One region of the [Micrococcus luteus] ATCC 49442 genome, then DNA from elsewhere that is predicted to be linked to it. Evidence: riboswitches for the same ligand, from Rfam matches in the RefSeq annotation. Region 1 holds a riboswitch; each other region holds the start of a gene.
What was found. A riboswitch is a leader RNA that binds a small molecule or an ion and turns the genes downstream of it on or off. The one in region 1 is predicted to bind thiamine pyrophosphate.
Positions count from the first base shown of each region.

Region 2: linked by a shared signal. The riboswitch ahead of thiC (phosphomethylpyrimidine synthase ThiC) and the one ahead of thiO (glycine oxidase ThiO) in region 1 are both predicted to bind thiamine pyrophosphate.
Region 3: linked by a shared signal. The riboswitch ahead of GUV69_RS16250 (ECF transporter S component) and the one ahead of thiO (glycine oxidase ThiO) in region 1 are both predicted to bind thiamine pyrophosphate.
Region 4: linked by a shared signal. The riboswitch ahead of thiD (bifunctional hydroxymethylpyrimidine kinase/phosphomethylpyrimidine kinase) and the one ahead of thiO (glycine oxidase ThiO) in region 1 are both predicted to bind thiamine pyrophosphate.

Region 1 covers NZ_JAAAXP010000001.1:79,229-84,286, forward strand. Annotated here, with positions in the region: gene GUV69_RS00390 (DEAD/DEAH box helicase) at 1-223, opposite strand, end outside; gene GUV69_RS00395 (RNB domain-containing ribonuclease) at 515-2,020, opposite strand; gene thiE (thiamine phosphate synthase) at 2,106-2,834, opposite strand; TPP riboswitch at 2,862-2,981, shown strand; gene thiO (glycine oxidase ThiO) at 2,974-4,233, shown strand; gene thiS (sulfur carrier protein ThiS) at 4,230-4,466, shown strand; gene GUV69_RS00415 (thiazole synthase) at 4,470-5,058, shown strand, end outside.
Region 2 covers NZ_JAAAXP010000001.1:415,109-420,166, forward strand. Annotated here, with positions in the region: gene ffh (signal recognition particle protein) at 1-467, shown strand, start outside; gene GUV69_RS01885 (alpha/beta hydrolase) at 570-1,304, shown strand; gene thiC (phosphomethylpyrimidine synthase ThiC) at 1,287-3,131, opposite strand; TPP riboswitch at 3,126-3,232, opposite strand; gene GUV69_RS01895 (VOC family protein) at 3,352-4,227, shown strand; gene GUV69_RS01900 (hypothetical protein) at 4,343-4,780, shown strand; gene rpsP (30S ribosomal protein S16) at 4,993-5,058, shown strand, end outside.
Region 3 covers NZ_JAAAXP010000001.1:3,566,853-3,571,910, forward strand. Annotated here, with positions in the region: gene GUV69_RS16220 (Na+/H+ antiporter subunit D) at 1-593, shown strand, start outside; gene GUV69_RS16225 (Na+/H+ antiporter subunit E) at 590-1,135, shown strand; gene GUV69_RS16230 (MrpF/PhaF family protein) at 1,132-1,410, shown strand; gene mnhG (monovalent cation/H(+) antiporter subunit G) at 1,400-1,807, shown strand; gene GUV69_RS16240 (DUF4235 domain-containing protein) at 1,821-2,084, opposite strand; gene GUV69_RS16245 (heme-degrading domain-containing protein) at 2,153-2,695, opposite strand; TPP riboswitch at 2,753-2,889, shown strand; gene GUV69_RS16250 (ECF transporter S component) at 2,962-3,582, shown strand; gene GUV69_RS16255 (ABC transporter ATP-binding protein) at 3,582-5,058, shown strand, end outside.
Region 4 covers NZ_JAAAXP010000001.1:501,947-507,004, forward strand. Annotated here, with positions in the region: gene GUV69_RS02320 (Rne/Rng family ribonuclease) at 1-1,717, shown strand, start outside; TPP riboswitch at 1,834-1,930, shown strand; gene thiD (bifunctional hydroxymethylpyrimidine kinase/phosphomethylpyrimidine kinase) at 2,050-3,525, shown strand; gene rplU (50S ribosomal protein L21) at 3,798-4,106, shown strand; gene rpmA (50S ribosomal protein L27) at 4,166-4,429, shown strand; gene obgE (GTPase ObgE) at 4,545-5,058, shown strand, end outside.

The DNA.
Region 1 (5,058 bases):
GGCCGGAGAGGGCTACGGGCAGGGTCATGGCCTGGATGGGGAAGGGGTGGGTGATCCCGGCGTCAGCAAGGGACTCGACGATATCGGCGCGGACGTTGAAGTCGGCGAAGGATTTCTCCTCGATCTCATGCGGCTTCTCATCCGAGATGATGGTTTCTTCGGGTTCGATTGTTTCGATGCCGGAATCGTCAGTCAGGATCTGGTGGGTATGCAATTCACTCACAGGGGAGTTTCCTTATTCATTTGGGCATTGGCGCTGCGTGCTCAACGGCCGGCCAACGTGGCCGGACCGGAGCACGCTCGAAGCGCGCAAGCAATCCAGTGGAAGCCGATCGCGGGCTATCTAAATGCTGGCACTGGTGACCAGCGGGTCAATCTCAAGATCGCGTAGGGGCGGGCTTGTTGAATTCAAAATCAAGGAAATCAACGACCGGGCATCCATATCTACTTCTCCAGTCTAGCCGCACGGACCCCAAATACCGGCTTTTGCCCGTTCAGGCAGGGCCGGTGCACCTCAGGGCAGCAACTCGAAGTGGACCTCACGGGCGGCGATGTCGGAGGAGATCAGGCGGACCCGGACCTTGGTCCCGGACTCGAGGTCGCCTGCGCACCGCGCCGTGACGGCTGGCTCGGCGATCTGGATGATCCCAGACGGCCCGTTTCCGTTCTTAGCGGCACCGTTCCTGCCGTTTCCGTTCTTGCCCGCGCCGCCGTTTCCGTTGTCCTTCTGGGGCTTGGATCCTGAAATGACGATTGCATCAAAGTCCTGGCCAACGTGGTTGACCAGGAGCGCCGCCTCCACGGTGTCCAGGGCCATGCGCTCCATCCGTGCTGCCAGCTGGTCCGAGCCGGCCATGATTTCCGGCAGGGTGGGCAGGGCTTCCCGCGCCCAGTCCGGCACCGGCTTGCCGTTGCTGAGGGCCTCGCAGATCACCAGGACAAAGCGGTCTATGAGTCGCCGGAGTGGCGCCGTGGTGTGGGCGTAGGCGGCGCCAATCGCCGACTGGATGGCATCGTCGGGAACATCGCCGTCAAAGGCCGTGTAGCTGGCTCCGCGAAACAGCATGCCGGCGGAATGCATGATGGCCAGTTGCCGGGGCTCGGTGGGATCGAGGCTGCGAAGGTACTCGCCATAGCTGATTTTCCCGTCCCAGGCCTTGCCGAGGGCCACGGTCTGGAGCCGGAAATGCCGGAGTGAGCGCTCGTCAGGGGCGGGCATGGTGCGCAGGATGCCGACTTTTCCGGCGAGCATCAGATTGGCGGCCGCCATTCCGGTCATCAGGGAAATCTGCGCGTTCCAGTCCTCCACCGGGAGCTGCGGGGCAGCGGCAATCCGGTAGCCGCCGTCGGGCGTCTGCACGATTTCCTGTTCCGGCATGTTCAGGCTGGCACCGCCGCGCTGCCGTTCCAGCTCAACGCGTTTGAGGCCGACGTCCTTCAGCAGCTGCAGGACGGGATTGGCGGTTCCGGCGTCGATGTCCGCCTGGACGCCCTTGTAGTCCAGCTTGGCCCGGCTGCGGATGGTTGCACGCCGGACGGAGACGCTGGAGACGTGCGCGGCGTCGTCGAGCCCGAAATCCCACACGAACGCTGAACACAGCTGGTCCGCCAGGAGGCTGCCGGCCTGTTCGCTGATGACCTCGGGGTGCAGCGGAATCCGGCCGTCAGGGGCGTAGAACGTCTGGCCGCGGCGGCGCGTTTCGGTGTCCAGGCTGCCGCCGGGGCGGACAAACGAGGGTACATCCGCGATGGCGTACAGCACCCGGTAGCCGGCGCCGGCGCGTTCGATGAACAGTGCCTGGTCCAGGTCCGTGGACGACGCCGGATCGATCGTCAGGAACTCAACGTCCGTCATGTCGGTGGCGGGTAGCTGGTGCGCAGCAACGGCCGCTTCGGCGTCGCGGACCGCTTCTGCCGGGTAAGGACCCGGCAGTTCCAGCTCGGTCCGCAGGGCGCTCAGTGCTGCCGCGAGGGCGTTGGTCTGCTCGTGGACGTTGGGGGCCAACCGATGATGGGACACGAAAGTCAGGTTAGCCCGGTTTCCCTGATTCGTGCACGCCCCGCCCCGCTGCGCGCCGGATTCTCAGGAGCCGGGCGCCGGACCATCAGGACGCGGGGGCATCCAGGGCCGCCACGAGCGCTGCGGCTGCTGCCGTGGGGTCGGAGGCTTCCGTAATGGCCCGCACCACCACAATCCGGCCGGCTCCGGCTTCAACCACCTGTTCGACGTTGCCCAGGTCGATGCCCCCGATCGCGAACCAGGGCAGGGTGCTGTCTGCTGCGGAGACGGCCTCCGCGGCATAATGCACCAGGTCAAGGCCCACGGCGGCCCGGCCGGGTTTTGTGGGGGTGGCCCATACCGGTCCGACGCAGAAGTAGTCCAGACCGCCGTCGGCAGTCACCGCCGCGGACATCCGGATGGCGCCTTCGATCTGTTCGGAGGTGTGGGTGGACAGGCCCACTGCGGCCCCGGCGCCGAGCAGGGTGCGGGCCGACGCCACGGGCAGGTCCTTTTGCCCGATGTGGAAGACGGGTGCGCCGGACAGCATGGCGATGTCTGCGCGGTCATTGACTGCCCAGAGCCGTCCGTGTCGGGCTGCGGCTGCCTGCAGTACGGCCAACAGTTCCAGTTCCTCGGCGGCTTCGACTTCCTTGTCGCGGAGTTGGATGATATCCACCCCGCCGGCGAATGCCGCGTCCACAAAATCAGCGAAGTCACCGCGGTCCCGCCGGGCATCAGTGCACAGGTATAGCCGTGCGGTGGCGGGAAGGGTGCTGCCTGTCGCCTGGGCGGAGTAGCTGGGCACGATGTGGGGACTGGAGTGCGCGTTCATGAAAACCACCATAGTTCCCCTAAACTGGGCGAGTACTGCGGGAGCCCGTAACAGCCGTCACAAAGCGGCCGGGCTGAGAGGGCATCAGAGCCGACCGCTTGACCTGATCCGGCTAGTACCGGCGTAGGGAAGGAAACACATGGTCCTGCACGCGGACGTCGCCGTGATCGGTGGCGGAGTCATTGGCCACGGCATCGCCTGGGAGGCACGGCGCTCCGGCCGGTCCGTGGTCCTGATCGATGACGCGCCCGGCTCCGGGGCCAGCTGGGCGGCCGCCGGCATGCTCGCCCCCGTCAGTGAACTGCATTACCAGGAGGAAGACCTCCTGGACGTCATGCTCGAGTCTTCAAGCCGGTGGCCCGCGTTTGCAGCGGACCTTGCCCGCGCGGGGGCGGCGGACACCGGGTACATTACGACGCCGACCCTCGCCATCGGCGCCGACGCTGCGGACCGCCGCGCCCTGATGGACCTGCGGAGCGTTCAGCAGGCGAACGGGCTTGTGGTAGAGCCGCTGCCCCTCCGGGAAGCGAGGGCCAGGGAACCGCTGTTGAGCCCGGCAATTTCCTGCGCCTTGGACATCCCGGCGGACCACCAGGTGGATCCGCGGAAGCTGGTGGCCTCGCTCCGTCAGGTCCTGGCCGTCCATAAACCGGGGGCAGGAACCGCCGTCGCCGGTGCCCGTGACGGGTTCGCCGTCGATCACCTCGCAACGGGCCTGCGGTGGGAGGGCGGCCGTGTCAACGGGGTGACGCTGGCCAACGGCGGCACAGCCATCGCCGGTGAGACCATTGTGGCCAACGGCGTGCAGTCGGCCTCGCTCGCCGGCTTGCCGGACGGGCTGCATCTGCCGCTGCGGCCTGTCTACGGCGATATCCTGCGCCTCGCCGTTCCCCGGCATTTGCGCCCGCTGGTTACCTCCACCGTCCGTGGCCTGGTCCACGGGGTGCCGGTCTACATCGTTCCGCGGCAGGACGGCACCGTGGTGATCGGCGCAACCCAGCGGGAGGACGCGCTATCCGCCGCGGGGGACGGAACCGGGGCGGGCTCTGCGGTCTCGGCCGGCGGCGTCTACCAGTTGCTGCGCGATGCCCAGGCGCTGCTGCCCGCCGTCGCCGAGTTGGAACTCCTGGAATCCACCGCCCGGGCGCGGCCGGCCACGCCGGACAATGCACCGCTGCTTGGCCGGGTACCTGCCAGCGCAGCCGGCACCGGGCACATCCCCGGGCTGATCATTGCTACCGGGTTCTTCCGCCACGGCGTCCTGCTGACCCCTGGTGCGGCGGCTATCTGCCGGGACCTGCTGGACGGCCGGCATGAAGCCCGCTGGGACGCCCTCAGCCCGGGCAGATTCTCCGGCCTTCCCCGTGTAACTTCCCAACCCACAAAGGAAACAGCATGAACATCACCCTCAACGGCGCGCAGCATGCCGTGCCGCACGACGCGTCCATTACCAGCCTCGTCAGCCAGATCACCGGCCGCCGCCTCGGCGTCAACGGCCAGGCGGCTGACGGACAGAAGCTCGGTGTGGCCGTCGCCCACAATTCCGAAGTAGTTCCGCGCAGCCAGTGGCATGCCACGGCGCTCGCCGAAGGTGACAACGTAGAACTGGTCACCGCAGTTCAGGGAGGCTAAATCATGACAGTAACCACCAGCATCAGCACAACGGACCACTCCGCGGCTGCGGACCGGCTGGTCATCGACGGGGTTGAGCTGGGCTCGCGCCTCATCATGGGCACCGGCGGAGCGCCCAGCCTCGACGGGCTGGGCGCCGCCCTCCTGGCATCAGGAACGGAATTGACCACTGTGGCGATGCGGCGGTACTCGCCGGCGGAGTCCGGGTCCCTCTTCCAGCTCCTGGTGGACCACGGGATCCGGGTCCTGCCCAACACTGCCGGCTGCTTCACGGCCAAAGACGCCGTCATGACCGCGGAGCTTGCCCGCGAGGCGCTGGAAACGGACTGGGTCAAGCTGGAAGTTATCGCCGACGAACAGACCCTGCTGCCGGACGCCGTCGAACTCGTGGACGCCACCGAACAACTGGTGAACCGGGGCTTCAAGGTATTCGCCTACACCAACGATGATCCGGTGCTCGCCCTCAGACTGGAAAACCTTGGTGCCACCGCGGTCATGCCGCTTGGCGCGCCGATCGGCACAGGCCTGGGGATCCTGAACCCGCACAACATCGAACTGATCGTCTCGCGCGCCTCGGTACCTGTGGTGCTGG
Region 2 (5,058 bases), 340 kb from region 1:
TGGAAAACTTCGACGAGCGCGAGATCGACCGCGTGGAGGCGATTGTGCGCTCCATGACCCCGCACGAGCGTGTGGCTCCGAAGATCATCAACGGTTCCCGCCGGGCACGCATCGCGCGTGGCTCCGGCGTGCATGTGTCCGAGGTCAACGGCCTGCTGGAGCGGTTCGCCCAGGCCCAGAAGATGATGAAGAAGATGGCCCAGGGCGGAGGCATGCCGGGGATGCCCGGAATGCCCGGCATGGGCGGGCCCGGCGGTGCACGGAAGGGCGGCAAAAACGCCCCGAAGAAGAAGGCACGTTCAGGCAACCCGGCCAAGGCAGCCCAGGAGCTCAAGGACGCCGAAGCCCGCCGTGCGGGCGCGGCCAAGGCGCTGCCCACCGGCGCGGCTTTCGGCCAGCAGTCCGGCGACTTCGATCCCTCACAGCTGAACCTGCCCAAGGGCTTCGACAAGTTCCTCGGCAAGTAACCGCCCGCCCAACTGAGTAGCAGTAAGTGTCGTTTTGAACGCCCTAAACGACACTTACTGCTACTTACTTTTGATGTCATTGCCGTGGAATAGGGTTGGGTCATGTTCAAGCAGAGGGTAGTTTTCGTGCACGGCGCCGGTCCGTTCGGCGCGGCGGCGTGGCCGCGGCAGCACGGAATGGCGCTGAACTATGATGCTCTGTTCCTGCGGCGCCATGGGTTCGATCCCATGGCTGAACCGGTGGAATCGTCCTTTGAGGAGGACATGGCCATTGTCCTGAGGTCCCTGGCGGATGACGGCCGCGGTGCCGCCGGCGGCCATGTGGTGGCGCATGCCCAGGGCGCCATTGCAGCGATGACGGCCGCCGTCGAACGCCCGGACCTCGTGTATTCGCTGACACTGGTGGAACCGGCCTGTCTCTCACTGACGGCTGAACTTCCCGCCACTGCCGCGCACCGTGCCCTGATGCAGCCGCTTTTCGATGTCCGGCATCAACTGGGTGATGAGGACTTCCAGCGCGAATACGTCCGCCGCATGTTTGCCGTAGATCTTCAGGAGCCTGTATCCCAGGAAGAAAGGCGTTCGGCGCGCAGGCTCCGGCTCCAGGCGCCGGCGTGGGAAGCCCCGCTGCACATCGTGCCGGGCGTCCCCACGATGGTCCTGACCGGAGGCTGGGAACCGCTCTACGAGGAAATCGCCGGCTACCTGCGTGAGACCGGCGCCCTGCACCGCATTGCTGCGGGCGGGCACCGGCCTCAGGATTCGCGTGAAGGTGACTTCGCTGTCCGGTCCTTTATTGCCGACGTCAGCCGGGCGCGCTCACTCCAGGCCTCCTGAGGGCGCCGCCCCTGCCGCCGCGGGGAGCTGAAGTTCAGGCAGGTACACCTTCCCGCCCTTCGCCAGGAACTCCTCGCTTTTTTCGCGCATCCCGCTGTAGATTCCGGCAATGGCTGCCTGCGCGTCGGCAGAGCCATATTCGTCCCGGATGTCCTGGCTGATCTTCATGGAGCAGAATTTGGGGCCGCACATGGAGCAGAAGTGCGCGGTCTTGGCAGGCTCGGCCGGCAGCGTCTCGTCATGGAACGCCTCCGCCGTCACCGGATCGAGGGACAGCGCGAACTGGTCCCGCCAGCGGAATTCGAACCTTGCCTTGGACAGGGCATCGTCCCTTTCATGTGCTCCCGGGTGGCCCTTGGCGAGGTCGGCCGCATGGGCCGCGATCTTGTAGGTGATGACCCCCGTCTTCACATCGTCCTTGTTGGGCAGGCCCAGATGCTCCTTGGGCGTGACGTAACACAGCATGGCGGTACCATAGCGGGCGATTTCCGTGGCCCCGATTGCCGAGGTGATGTGGTCATACCCCGGGGCGATGTCGGTGACCAGCGGCCCCAGCGTGTAGAAAGGGGCACCTTTGCAGAGTTCCTGCTGGCGCTCCACGTTCTCCCGGACCAAGTGGAAGGGGATGTGCCCGGGCCCTTCCACCATTACCTGCACGTCAAATTCCCAAGCCCGCAGGGTCAGCTCCGCCAGGGTGTCCAGTTCGGCGAACTGGGCGGCGTCGTTCGCGTCTGCCGTCGCGCCCGGGCGGAGGCCGTCGCCCAGGGAAAACGCGACGTCGTATTTGGCGAAGATCCCGCACAGCTCGTCGAAGTGCGTGTACAGGAAGTTCTCCTGGTGATGGGCAAGGCACCAGCCGGCCATGATGGAGCCGCCGCGCGAGACGATCCCCGTGACGCGGTTGGCGGTGAGCGGGACATAGCGCAGCAGGACTCCGGCGTGGATGGTCATGTAATCCACGCCCTGCTCACACTGTTCGATCACGGTGTCGCGGAAAATCTCCCAGGTGAGCTTGTTGGCCTCGCCGTTGACCTTCTCGAGCGCCTGGTAAATGGGCACCGTACCGATCGGGACGGGGGAATTGCGGATGAGCCATTCACGGGTGGTGTGGATGTCGTCGCCGGTGGACAGGTCCATCACTGTGTCGGCACCCCACTGCGTGGCCCACTGCAGCTTGTCCACTTCCTCGGCGATGGAGCTGGTGACCGCGGAGTTGCCGATGTTGGCGTTGATCTTCACCAGGAATGCCTTGCCAATAATCATCGGCTCGGATTCCGGGTGGTTGATGTTGTTCGGGATGATGGCACGCCCGGCGGCCACTTCGCTGCGGACCAGTTCAACATCGCAGTTTTCGCGGAGCGCCACAAACTGCATCTCCGGCGTCACGATGCCCTGCCGTGCATAGTGCATCTGGGTAACGGTCTTGCCGGCGATGGCGCGGCGGGGCACCGGCTGTGCGCCCTTCCACTCCGCTGAGGCGGCGCCGCGGCGGACAGCCGACTTGCCGTCGTCGAGCAGGTTCCGCTCCCGGCCGCTGTACGGCTCGGTGTCCCCGCGATCCTCGATCCATTCGCGCCGGAAAGGGCTGAGGCCCACGACAGGATCGCTGCCCGGGCCCGCGGTGCGGTAGACCCGGAAGGGGCCGTTTGCGTCGCCGTTGGGCGAAGGTTCCAAGGCGATTTCGGTTACGGGTACCCGGATGCCGGAGTCTTCATCGTTGATGAAGGCCAGCGAATGAGACTTCAGGGATTGGGTTTCCGGCCTGAGTCTGTGATTCCCATCCGCTTCATTTTGGGCAGGGATCAGCTGTGTTTCTTGCGTATTCAATGAATACTCACTTCCTTCGCCGGCATTACCCGGACAGGTTCGACGGTCGCAGGCGCGTCAGCCCGATCTCAGCCCCTGCAAGGGCACCCGTGTGGTCAAAACGAAGCTACCACAGCCGCTGCCCGGATCCCGCGGAACACTTGTATTAAATTGAAGCTTCAAGTAAATTAGACGCATAACGGCCTTCAACCCCGAAAGCCAGCGGACCGGGAGCGTTCACATGACTGCAGCAGCCACCAGCCAGGATCTTCTACCTGCCGACCTCTCCATGGGCACTGTCATGCTCAAGGTGGCCGATATGAAGCTGATGGCCGACTACTACCAGCGGGCCCTTGGCCTTGAGGTTGTGGCCGAAGAGGACGGCGGCGTCTACCTGGGCCGCCTCAGGCGTCCCCTGGTCCACCTGGCGCCCGCCCCGTCGCTGCACTTGCCGGGCAGGGGAGAGGCAGGCCTGTTCCACACGGCCCTGCTCTTCGACAACCAGGCTGCACTGGCGGCCACTGTCGCCACCGCAGCACAGTTCGACCCCCGGCTCTTTACCGGCAGCGCCGACCACCTCGTCAGCGAAGCCTTCTACTTCAATGACCCCGAGGGCAACGGCATCGAGCTCTACTGGGACCGGCCCCGCAGGAACTGGTCCTGGAACGGCACCGAAGTGGTGATGGACAGCCTGGCCCTGCCGCCCCAGCGCTACCTCGAACAGCACCTGAGCCAGGAATCCCTGGACGGGCAGCTGGGCACTGAAGCCGGCGTGGGCCACGTCCACCTCCAGGTGGGGAACGTCCAGTCAGCACACGATTTCTACGTCGGCACGCTCGGCTTCGAAAAGACCGCCGGCTGGCATGGCCAGGCCTTGTTTGTCTCGGCGGGCCGGTACCACCATCACATGGCCATGAACGTCTGGAACAGCCGCGGCGCCGGGCCGCGCAAGGACACCCTGGGCCTCGGCGAGGTGCTGATCGAGGTGGCCTCCGGGGATGATGTCGGAGCACTCGCGGACCGCCTGAAGGTGGCCGGCGTGGCCTCCCGGCACACGGGTGCCGAGCTGCGCTTTGAGGATCCGTGGCGCAACAACATCCGGGTAGCCGTCCGCTGAGCAGGCGTGGCCGGAAGTGCGGCCCACCATGCACTAGGCTGATTTCGAACGGCCGGGGGCGGCACCCTACGCTGCCCGTCTGGGCCGCACCGTCGACGGAATGAGGGCTGTTCCCATGGGCTTCACTGAAATCTTTGTAGCTACCCACGACGCCGCGCTGAAACGCGCCGGGGTCCTTGATGCCGGCGGCACGCCGTCCGGACCCGCGCTGCGGATACCTGAAATCAGTGATTTTGAGATCGAACAGCTCGGGGACCTTGCCGGGGCTGCCGTCCACGCCGGTGGCGAGGGTTACGAACTGGCCATGGTTGACGTCTCCAGCGACTCCCTCCTCGGTGTCCCGCCGGCCATGGTGCGTGCGCTGGCTGACCTCCTCAGCTACGAAACTGAGGGTGAAGGCAATGTCCTGGAGGACGTCGCTGAACAGTGGGCTGCCCAGGATGACATGCCATTCGGCGTCACCGAGGCCCGGGACTATGTCCGGCAGCTTGCCGGGCTGGCCAGTGGAATCGGCGACGCCGAGCGCACTGGCCTGTACGTCTGGTCTTCCTAGTCCGGCGGCGGCCTTCCACATTGTCCCGGCTGCCGCTTCAAAACGTGTCAAGTCGAAATCCTGACGCTGATCTGGCACAATAAACAGGTACTCGATCTGCGTGGCCCCTCTCTCCGCGTCCGGATCCTGTCCTTCGAACCCTCAAGTATGGCCCGCCCCACGGGTGCAGAACGTCGGTTCAACCCTTTTCTGAAACAGGAGTGACCACAAAAGTGGCCGTAAAGATTCGCCTTAAGCGCTTTGGTAAAATGCGCGCACCGTACTACCGCATCGTCGTT
Region 3 (5,058 bases), 3.5 Mb from region 1:
TCCAGACCAGCCTCTTTCTTGTCACGGGCCTGATCGAACGGCGTGGCGGCAGCTCCTCGGTGGACCGGCTGGCAGGCCTGGCCAAGCTCTCGCCCATGCTTGCCCTGCTGTTCTTTGTGCCGGCGATGAACCTGGCCGGCATTCCGCCCTTCTCCGGGTTCCTGGGCAAGGTGGGCCTGATCCAGGCCGGGATCGGACTGGGCACTCCGCTGGCCTACGCCCTGGTGATCGGCGGCGTGGTCACCAGCCTGCTGACGCTCCTGGCCGTCGCGAGGGTGTGGAACCGTGCCTTCTGGCGCAAGCCCTCGGACGCCGAACACCCGGATCCGGTCCTACTGGCCGTACCCGAGGATTCTGACACCGGCCGTCGGGCAGGCCGCAACAACGTCACGCTGCTGCCGCGGACCATGGTGGGCTCCACCTTCGGCCTGGTGATCCTTGGCGTGGCCCTCACGGTTTTCGCCGGGCCGCTGTTCCGGGTCTCGGACCAGGCTGCCGAGGAAATGCTTGACAGGTCCTCCTACATCCAGGCCGTGCTGGGTGAAGACACCGAGGTTCCGCTGCTGGCGCTGAAGCCGGGAGGCGGCAAATGAGCCGCCGCCGGATCTCCCTGCGCCAGGAACTTCCGCTCCTGGTCTGGCTGGTGATTGTATGGGGTGCGCTGTGGCAGGACTTCAGCCCCGGCAACCTGCTCTTTGGCGCGCTGCTGTCCGTGCTGGTGGCACGCATGTTCTACCTCCCCCCGGTGGAACTCAGCGGCCGCTTCAACATCCTCTACGCCGTGCCCTTCGCCCTGCAGTTCGTGTGGCGGGTGGCGGCAGCGAGCATCGAGGTGATGTACCTGGCGGCCATCCGCGGACCGAAGGTGATCAACGCCGTCGTGGCTGTCCGGCTGCGAAGCCACCAGGACCTGATCGTCACCGCCGTGGGGCACGTGATCTCGCTGATCCCCGGATCCCTGGTGGTGGAAGTGGACCGGTCAACGTCCACCCTGTACCTGCACGCGCTTAATGTCAGCACACCAGAGGACGCAGAGAACCTGCGCAACGAAGTCCGTTCCATCGAAGCCCGCCTGATCAGGATTATGGGCAGCCCGGAAGAACTCGAACTCGTCCGGCAGGAGGCCGCAGCATGATGCAGACCGTCCTGACTGTCACCGCAGTCATTCTTTCGCTGGCTGCGGCGGGCGCTATCATCCGGATCGCCCGCGGCCCGTCGCTGCTGGACCGCGTGCTGGCCTCCGACGTCCTGCTCGCCATCCTCGGCGCGGCACTGTGCGTTGACATGGCCGTCAACAGGCACCTGAACAACCTGATGCTGCTCGTGGCGCTTTCCGTTGTCGGTTTCATCGGCTCGGTCACGGTGGCACGCTTTGTGGCCGACCGGCGGGAGCAGACCCATGAGTCCTGAACCGAACGTGGTGGATGGCATCATCGATACCCTGACGGCGGTTTTCCTGGTGGTGGGTGCGCTGATGTCCCTGGCCGCCGCCGTCGGCCTGCTGCGCTTCCCGGACCTGCTGAGCCGGATGCACGCGGCCACCAAGCCGCAGGTGCTGGGCCTCTTCCTGCTGCTCGCGGCCATCGGCCTGCAGATGCGGACGCTGTGGGTATGGCCGGTGCTCCTGGTGGCGTGGATTTTCCAGTTGCTGACGGTGCCGGTGTCCGCACACATGGTGGGCCGCTCCGGCTACCGCACCAAGCACCTGCACCGCGAGCTGCTCAGCTCCGATGACCTGGACGCCGTGGTGGAGAAAGCCGCGCAGTCGTCCAGGGATAACGCCTCCGACGCCGGCGGGCGGGACTGATTCCCGGCCGGGACTAGACGATGTCCTGGCTCTTGGCGAAACGCGTGATGGCCCGCTGCGTGCCGCGGTTGGCGAGGACCTGGATGATGGTGCTGACCGAGGCTGAAATGAGCGCAAACGTCAACGCCGAGCGCAGGCTTGTGGGGGTGTCTTCGTCCTTGCCTGTGGGGGGCTTACGGCCGGTGGACTTTTCCCACACGGTATTAACCACCTTGGTGCCGACAAACCCGGCGGCGAGGCTGATTCCTGTGCCGAGCAGCTTGATGAACAGGTTCATGGGTTGAACTCCTTGTGGCGGATCGGGGACTGCCTTTAGCCTAACGTGATCAGGCCGGCGGTCAGCACCTAGGGCTGCCCCATGGAGGCCAGTATTTCCCGCAGCGCCTCCACCACGAGGTTGTGGTCCTGCATCTGCGGGAGTCCGGAGACAGCCACCGTCGCCACCGCCCCGACTCCCGTGACATAGACCGGGAAGCAGCCGCCGTGGGCCGCGTAGGTCGATTCGTCGTACCAGCCCTGGTCCTCGATCCGGCCGCCGCCCAGCCTTCCGCGCAGGCCCACCAGCAGGGACGGGACGTCGTAGCGCGCGGCGGTGCGCTGCTTCGCCCGGATCCAGTGCCCGTTGTCGGGCGTGGCGCCGTCAAGGGCCACATGGAAAAGGACGTGTTCACCCTTGGTGATGTCGATGGCGATGGGCAGCTTCCGGGATTTGCCCAGCTCCACCAGCAGCAGCCCAAGGTTGAGGGCGTCGTCCTTGGTAAACCGGGGGAACTGCAGCTCGCTGACCTCAGCCTCTATCCGCGCGATCAGCGCCTCGAGCGAGCCTGGCGGCTGGGCTTCGCTGGAGTCGGGATCGAACACGGTCACATTCGAGGCGTCGGCAGTCATGGCCCACAATCTACCGCGCCTGCGGTGTAAACTGGGTCACGCCCATCAGGGCAGATTTATTTACGACAGGGGAGCGCCGCCGTCGGGCACTGCAGGGATGCAGCCGGTGGATGGGCGCTGAGAGTGCGGACAGCCGCAGACCCTCGAACCTGATCCGGTTAGTACCGGCGCAAGGGAGTCGAGCTTCTCAGAGTGTCCGGATCCGGGCGGCGCAGGCCGGGCCGAAACCGCGAATACTCTCCCCTCCTGTACCTCAGGAGGCAGAAATGACAACAGCAGGACTCAAGAAGGCCAGCTATTCCTGGCGCGTTGTGGACATTGTGGTGGCGGCTTTGATCGCCATCGCCGGCGGCGTCATTTTCTGGGCCTGGTCCCAGGGTGCCGCGCTGGTGTCCGCGCCGATGAATGCCACGTACCCGCCCCTCACAGGCCTGATCGCGGGCGGCTGGATGATTCCGGCTGTGCTGGGCATGCTCATCATCCGCAAACCGGGCGCAGCGCTGTTCTGTGAGGCCGTGGCCGCGACCGGTGAGCTCATGATGGGTTCCCAGTACGGCACCACCGTGCTGATCTCCGGCATCCTGCAGGGCCTCGGCGCCGAACTGGTGTTCGCCGCCTTCGCCTACAGGAAGTTCAATCTGCCCGTGGCCCTGCTCGCAGGCGCCGGCGCCGGACTGTTCTGCGGCCTGAACGATTCCTTCGCGCCCTGGGGCTGGAACATCGCCTACGAGGCCGGCGACAAGGCCGCGTACATTCTGTTCTGCGCCATCTCCGGTGCCGTCATTGCCGGCGCCGTGTCCTGGATCGCCACCCGCGGCCTCGCCAAAACCGGCGTCCTGAGCTCCTTCGCGTCCCGGAAGGCCTTCTCGGAACCCGTCTTCAACTGATGACCGCTTTCGACGCCGGTGCTTCCGCGGTGCGCCCCGCTGCGGTATCAGCCCATGGCTGGGGCTGGCGGCACGCCGGCCGTGCCGCCCCCGCCGTCCAGGGGCTGGACCTCGACATCGCCCCTGGTGAGCGGGTGCTGCTTTTGGGCCCTTCCGGCGCAGGCAAATCGACGCTGCTGCACGCCCTCGCCGGGGTGCTGGGGGACGAAGGGGACGACGCCGACGAGACCGGTTCGCTGCTGATCGACGGCGTTGCGCCGCGGAGCCGGCGCGGCCGTGCAGGGCTGATGCAGCAGGATCCTGAAACGCAGGTGGTCCTCTCGCGGCTGGGCGACGACGTCGCCTTTGGCGCCGAAAACCTGGCCGTTCCGCGGGACGAGATCTGGAAGCGGGTCCACGAGGCGCTCGACGACGTCGGGCTGCGCAGTGCCGGCGGATCCCCGGGTGCCGCCCGGCTCCCGCTGGACCACCCGACGTCGGCACTGTCCGGCGGGCAGAAGCAGCGGCTGGCGCTGGCGGGCATCCTGGCCATGCGGCCGGGACTGATCCTGCTGGATGAGCCGACAGCCAACCTCGACCCCGCAGGCGTCCTTGAGGTGCGGGACGCGGTGGGCCGTTGCCTCGACAAGACGGGTGCCACGCTGGTGGTTGTTGAACACAGGGTGTCCGTCTGGAAAGACGTGGTGGACCGGATTGTGGTGCTGCAGCCGGGCTCGGCAGCGGCCTCCGGCGCTCCCGGCAGTTCGTCGGGCGTGCTGCTGGACGGTCCGCCGGACCGGGTGCTCGCTGAGGCGCGGGACATGCTGATCGGTGCCGGAGTGTGGGTGCCGGGCTATGTTCCGTCCACCCGTCCCCGGCGCGGCATTTCCGCCGGCAGTTCCGCCGTTGCCGGGCAGCTGCTGCTGGCCGCAGAGAACGTCGCAGTCTCCCGCGAGCGGCCCCGCCGCCGCGGCTTCCGCAGCATCGCGCCGGTGCCGGTGCAAACGGGCATCACCGCGCAGGTCCGTGCCGGCCAGGCACTCACGGTTACCGGACCCAATGGCGCCGGCAAGTCCACGTTCGCCCTGACGCTCGCCGGACTGCTGGCGCCGGTGGCAGGGAAGGTGTCAGCCGCCGTCGAACTGTCCGAAGGCGCCGGAATCGATCCCTTCAGGTGGAAGGCGAAGCAGCTGATATCCCGCATCGGCACCGTGTTCCAGGAGCCCGAGCACCAGTTCGTCACCGGGCGCGTCCTGGACGAGCTGATGTTTGGTCCGCGCCATCTGGGGCATGGCGAGGAACGGGTGGACGAATTGTTGGAGCGGCTCCGCCTCACGCACCTTGTGGACGCCAACCCGTATACGCTCTCCGGCGGTGAAAAACGGCGGCTGTCGGTGGCCACGGTCCTCGCTGCCCACCCGCGGGTGCTGGTGCTCGACGAGCCCACGTTCGGCCAGGACGCCAACACCTGGGCAGAACTCGCCTCTTTCCTGTCTG
Region 4 (5,058 bases), 420 kb from region 1:
CAAGGACCGCCTGCCCGAGCATGCCGGTGTGATTGTCCGCACGGCTGCCGAGGGTGCCTCCGAGGAGGAACTCACCCACGACATCAACCGCCTGCGGGCGCAGTGGGAGGGCATCGAAAGCCAGTCCACATCCACCAAAGTGCTGGCGCCGGAACTGCTCTACGGCGAACCGGACCTCACCATCAAGGTGGTCCGCGACGTCTTCAACGAGGACTTCTCCAAGCTCATCGTCTCCGGTGAAGAGGCCTGGGACACCATCGAGGCCTATGTCACGTACGTTGCCCCGGACCTGGTGGGCCGGCTGGAGAAGTGGACCAAGGACCAGGACATCTTCGCCGCCTGGCGGATCGACGAGCAGATCCACAAGGCCCTGGAACGCAAGGTCTTCCTGCCCTCCGGCGGGTCGCTGGTCATTGACCGGACCGAAGCCATGACCGTGGTGGACGTCAACACCGGCAAGTTCACCGGCAGCGGCGGAAACCTCGAGGAAACCGTCACCAAGAACAACCTCGAAGCGGCCGAAGAAGTAGTCCGCCAGCTCCGCCTCCGCGACATCGGCGGCATCATTGTCATCGACTTCATCGACATGGTCCTTGAGTCCAACCGCGACCTGGTGCTCCGCCGCATGGTGGAATGCCTGGGCCGTGACCGCACCAAGCACCAGGTGGCCGAGGTGACCTCCCTGGGACTGGTGCAGATGACACGCAAGCGCATGGGCACAGGACTCCTGGAAGTCTTCGGCGAGCAGTGCGAAACCTGCGCTGGCCGCGGAATCGTCACCCACGACGATCCTGTGGAGCACCGCCGCGCCAACACTGTCGCCGCCGAGCACCACGTGCAGCGCACGGACAGCCGCCCGGACACCCAGCGGATGGACAGCCAGCGCAGCGACACCCAGCGTCCGGACGCACAGCAGGGCGGCCGGACCGACCGGAAGCGCCGCCGCGGCCGTGGCGGCCAGCCCCTGGAGGTGGCACCGGCAGCTCCGGTGCAGATCCACACGGTCCACCCGGACCCCAGCGACGCCGAGCGCCACGCCAAGGCGGAGGCCACGCGGGCAGCTCTGGCCAATATTGCGGCCGCAGCACACGCGGCCCACCTGCATGACGACGAAGTAGCCCAGGCTGCTGCGGCGGCCCGGGCCGCCGGCACGGAGGCCCCCGCCCCTGCGCCGGAACGGTCGGAAGGTGAAATTACCGGCCGCCCGGCCGCCGTGCTGACTTTCGGCGGTGAACAGGTAGTGCTGCCGTTCGTGGAGCACCATGAGGATCAGCCGCAAGCCCCTGCCCTGACCCTTGACCGCCTGGCGGAGGCCTTCGCCAGGCTCGGCGGTCCGGCCCCTGAAACCGAAAGCGGTCAGGAGGCAAGCCAGCCCGCCGAGGTCAGGCAGGCAGAGCCGGAAGTGAGCCGGCAGGCCGTCAGCGCGCCCGCTGCAGCCCCTGCCCGCCAGGTTCCCGCCGTTGTTGAACGGGACTACTCGGATCACACCCAGCAGCCCGCCACCCGACGGCCGCGGCGGAACCGCAGTGCCAGCCGGGCCCAGGGCGCAGCCAATGCCACCACGGTGGAGCATCACGAAGCTGTCCCTGCAGCCGCGGCCGGGCACACGCACGCGGCCAAGGCGCCGGAGCCCGCCAAGGCTCCCGCAAGTGCCAAGCCGGTCGAAACCAGCGCGCCGATCATCCTGGGTGTAGGGGTTCCTGCCTCAGAACTCTGATCCTCCGCCGGACATAGGTCGGGATGCCCGGACACGCCCTTCATTGGGGGCGCGTCCGGGCATTCTACGTCCCGGCTTCATCTTCGGGCGGTGGCACCAAAGAAAGGCTAGGCTGGGTGACTGACACGGGGTGCCGGCAGAAAGCCGGCTGAGATCCAGACCCGTAGAACCTGTCCGGTTAGCACCGGCGAAGGGATGTCTCCTTGGCTTCGACTTATGTCCTTCCTCCCGCAACCCCCGATTTTCCAGCGGCCCTGCCGCCACTGACTACCCCGGGACCAGCAGCCCCGGCTGCCGGCCCCGCCTTTGCGCCATCGGGCGCAGCGGATGTTCTGACCCATACTCCGCGGGTGTTGTCCATTGCCGGCTCGGATCCGTCCGGGGGAGCCGGGATCCAGGCTGACCTCAAAAGCATTGCCGCCATGGGCGGTTACGGCATGGCAGCCATCACCGCTTTGACGGTTCAAAACACACTCGGCGTCCAGGCAGTCCACGTTCCCCCCGCTGCGTTCCTGCGCCAGCAGCTTGACGCCATCAGCGACGACATCACCATCGATGCAGTCAAGATCGGCATGCTGGGCAACGCGGAGGTGATCGATGCGGTCCGCAGCTGGCTGGAAAAGGTACGTCCCGCCGTCGTGGTCCTCGATCCGGTGATGGTGGCAACCAGTGGAGACCGGCTGCTGCAGGAGCCGGCCGAGACGGCCATGCGGGCCCTGCTGCCGCTTGCGGACCTGATTACACCAAACCTTGCGGAGCTCGCCATCCTGGCAGGGGAGTCCCATGCCCGGGACTGGGCGGAGGCGCTGGAGCAGGGAAAACGGTTGGCCGCGGCTACCGGCGCCACGGTCCTGGTTAAGGGAGGCCATCTCGACGGCGACACGTGCCCTGATGCCCTGGTCAACGCCGGGGGACTGCTTTCCCGGCCGGTTGTGGAAGTGACGGGAGACAGGATCGCCACGCGCAACAGTCATGGCACGGGCTGCTCGCTGTCCTCGGCCATGGCAACTGCACAGGCCAGGCTGGGGGATTGGGAGGCGTCCCTGCTGCTGGTGAAGCCGTGGCTTGCCGGCGCGCTGCGGGCATCCGGCCAACTGGGGGTCGGCGGCGGCAACGGCCCGGTCCACCACTTCCACCATGTACAGCAGCCTCCCGCTGCCGGGGAATTCGCTGCACTCCTGCAGCGGACGGCGGCCCCTTACCTGGAGGCCATCTACGGGCTGGAATTCATCCGCGACCTGACGGCCGGCTCGCTGGCAGAGGAACAGTTCGCCTACTACCTCGCCCAGGATGCCATCTACCTCAACGGCTATTCACGGGTTCTTGCCCGCGCCAGCGCTCTGGCGCCGACAGAAGCCGCGCAGCTGTTCTGGGCCAGGTCTGCCCAGCAATGCCTTGAAGTCGAATCCGAACTGCACCGCAACTGGCTCAGCACCCGCACCGTGGAGCACGTCCTGGGCCCGGTCACCAAGTCCTATGTGGACCATCTGCTGGCCGCCTCAGCCTCCGGCAGCTACGGAGTTGCGGTGGCGGCCCTCCTGCCGTGTTTCTGGCTGTACGCCGAGGCGGGCAAGACACTCCACGCCCGGTTCCTTGCGGCAGGCGCTCCGGCGGAGCACCCTTATGCCGAATGGCTGCGGACGTACGCGGACGAGGATTTCGCGCAGGCCACGCGGGACGCGATCGCCTTGGTTGACGACGCCGGACGAAAGGCCTCCGGGGACGAGCGGGCTGCCATGGTTCAGGCCTTCAAGCACTCAAGCCGGTTCGAAGTGGAGTTCTTCGACGCGCCGCGGCTGCATGCCTGAACGCCGAAGGGCCACGCAGCCGGTACGATAGTCGGGCACGGTTTCGGATTGTCAGTGTTGTTCCCACCAGTGGGACCTATCACAGTCAAACGGCCGTAACCAGCCTCATTTGCGGCCGAAGGCGAAATTAGCGTATTCTAGATCTTCGGTGCTTACGCCAACACTTGGGTTACGACCCCACGGCGTTGAGGCACAGCGGGAACCCAGTCAAACATTGGCCCAGGTTCCGCACGCAAATCTAGTAATAAACGTCGAGAGAAGTGAGTTCCCAAGTGGTGTACGCGATTGTCCGCGCAGGCGGCCGGCAAGAGAAGGTTTCCGTTGGAGACTTCGTTACCATGAACCGCGTCCCCGGTGGAGCCGGCAGCACCATTCAGCTGCCCGCACTGCTCCTGGTAGACGGTGACAAGGTCACCTCCGCCGCTGCGGACCTGGCCAAGGTAACTGTTACGGCTGAGATCCTCGATGACCTCCGTGGTCCGAAGATCGTCATCCAGAAGTTCAAGAACAAGACCGGTTACAAGAAGCGCCAGGGTCACCGTCAGGAACTGACCAAGGTCAAGATCACTGGTATCAAGTAACCTTCGTTACTGTTCAGGTTTTCAGCAGATTCCCCAGAATTTAGAGGCAGGCATTTCAAATGGCACATAAAAAAGGCGCGAGTTCCACTCGCAACGGTCGTGACTCCAACGCCCAGTACCTCGGCGTCAAGCGCTTCGGCGGCCAGGTAGTTTCCGCTGGCGAGATCATCGTCCGCCAGCGCGGCACCCACTTCCACCCGGGCGCCGGCGTTGGCCGTGGCGGAGACGACACCCTGTTCGCACTGACCCCGGGAGCTGTCGAGTTCGGCACCCGCCGCGGTCGCCGCGTCGTCAACATCGTTGCTGCTGCAGCTGCAGAGTAACTCATAGTTCTGAAGCGGTGGGGCGGGCCATTTGGTCCGCTCCACTGTTCTTTTAACCGCATTACAATCATCTTGGCGCCTAGGGCGTCCAGGAAACAGCACTGAGGAGATCCACGTGGCGAGCTTTGTAGACCGGGTAGTACTGCATGTATCCGGCGGTACCGGCGGCCACGGCTGTGTCTCCGTGCACCGGGAGAAGTTCAAGCCTCTCGGCGGTCCCGACGGCGGCAACGGCGGTGACGGCGGCGACGTCATCCTCCGCGTTGACCACCAGACCACCACACTGCTGGACTACCACCACGCCCCGCACCGGCACGCCACCAACGGCGGCCCGGGCATGGGTGACTGGCGCGGCGGCAAAAGCGGCGAAACCCTGATCCTGCCGGTCCCGGACGGCACCGTGGTCAAGGCCAAGGACGGAACCGTCCTTGCCGACCTCGTCGGCGAAGGCGCCGAATACGTAGCAGCCGCCGGCGGCCAGGGCGGCCTCGGCAACGCCTCACTGTCCTCGCAGAAGCGCCGTGCCCCGGGCTTTGCCCTGCTGGGCATCGAGGGTGACGCCGCTGACATCGTGCTGGAACTGAAGTCCATTGCAGACATTGCCCTGGTGGGTTTCCCCTCTGCCGGCA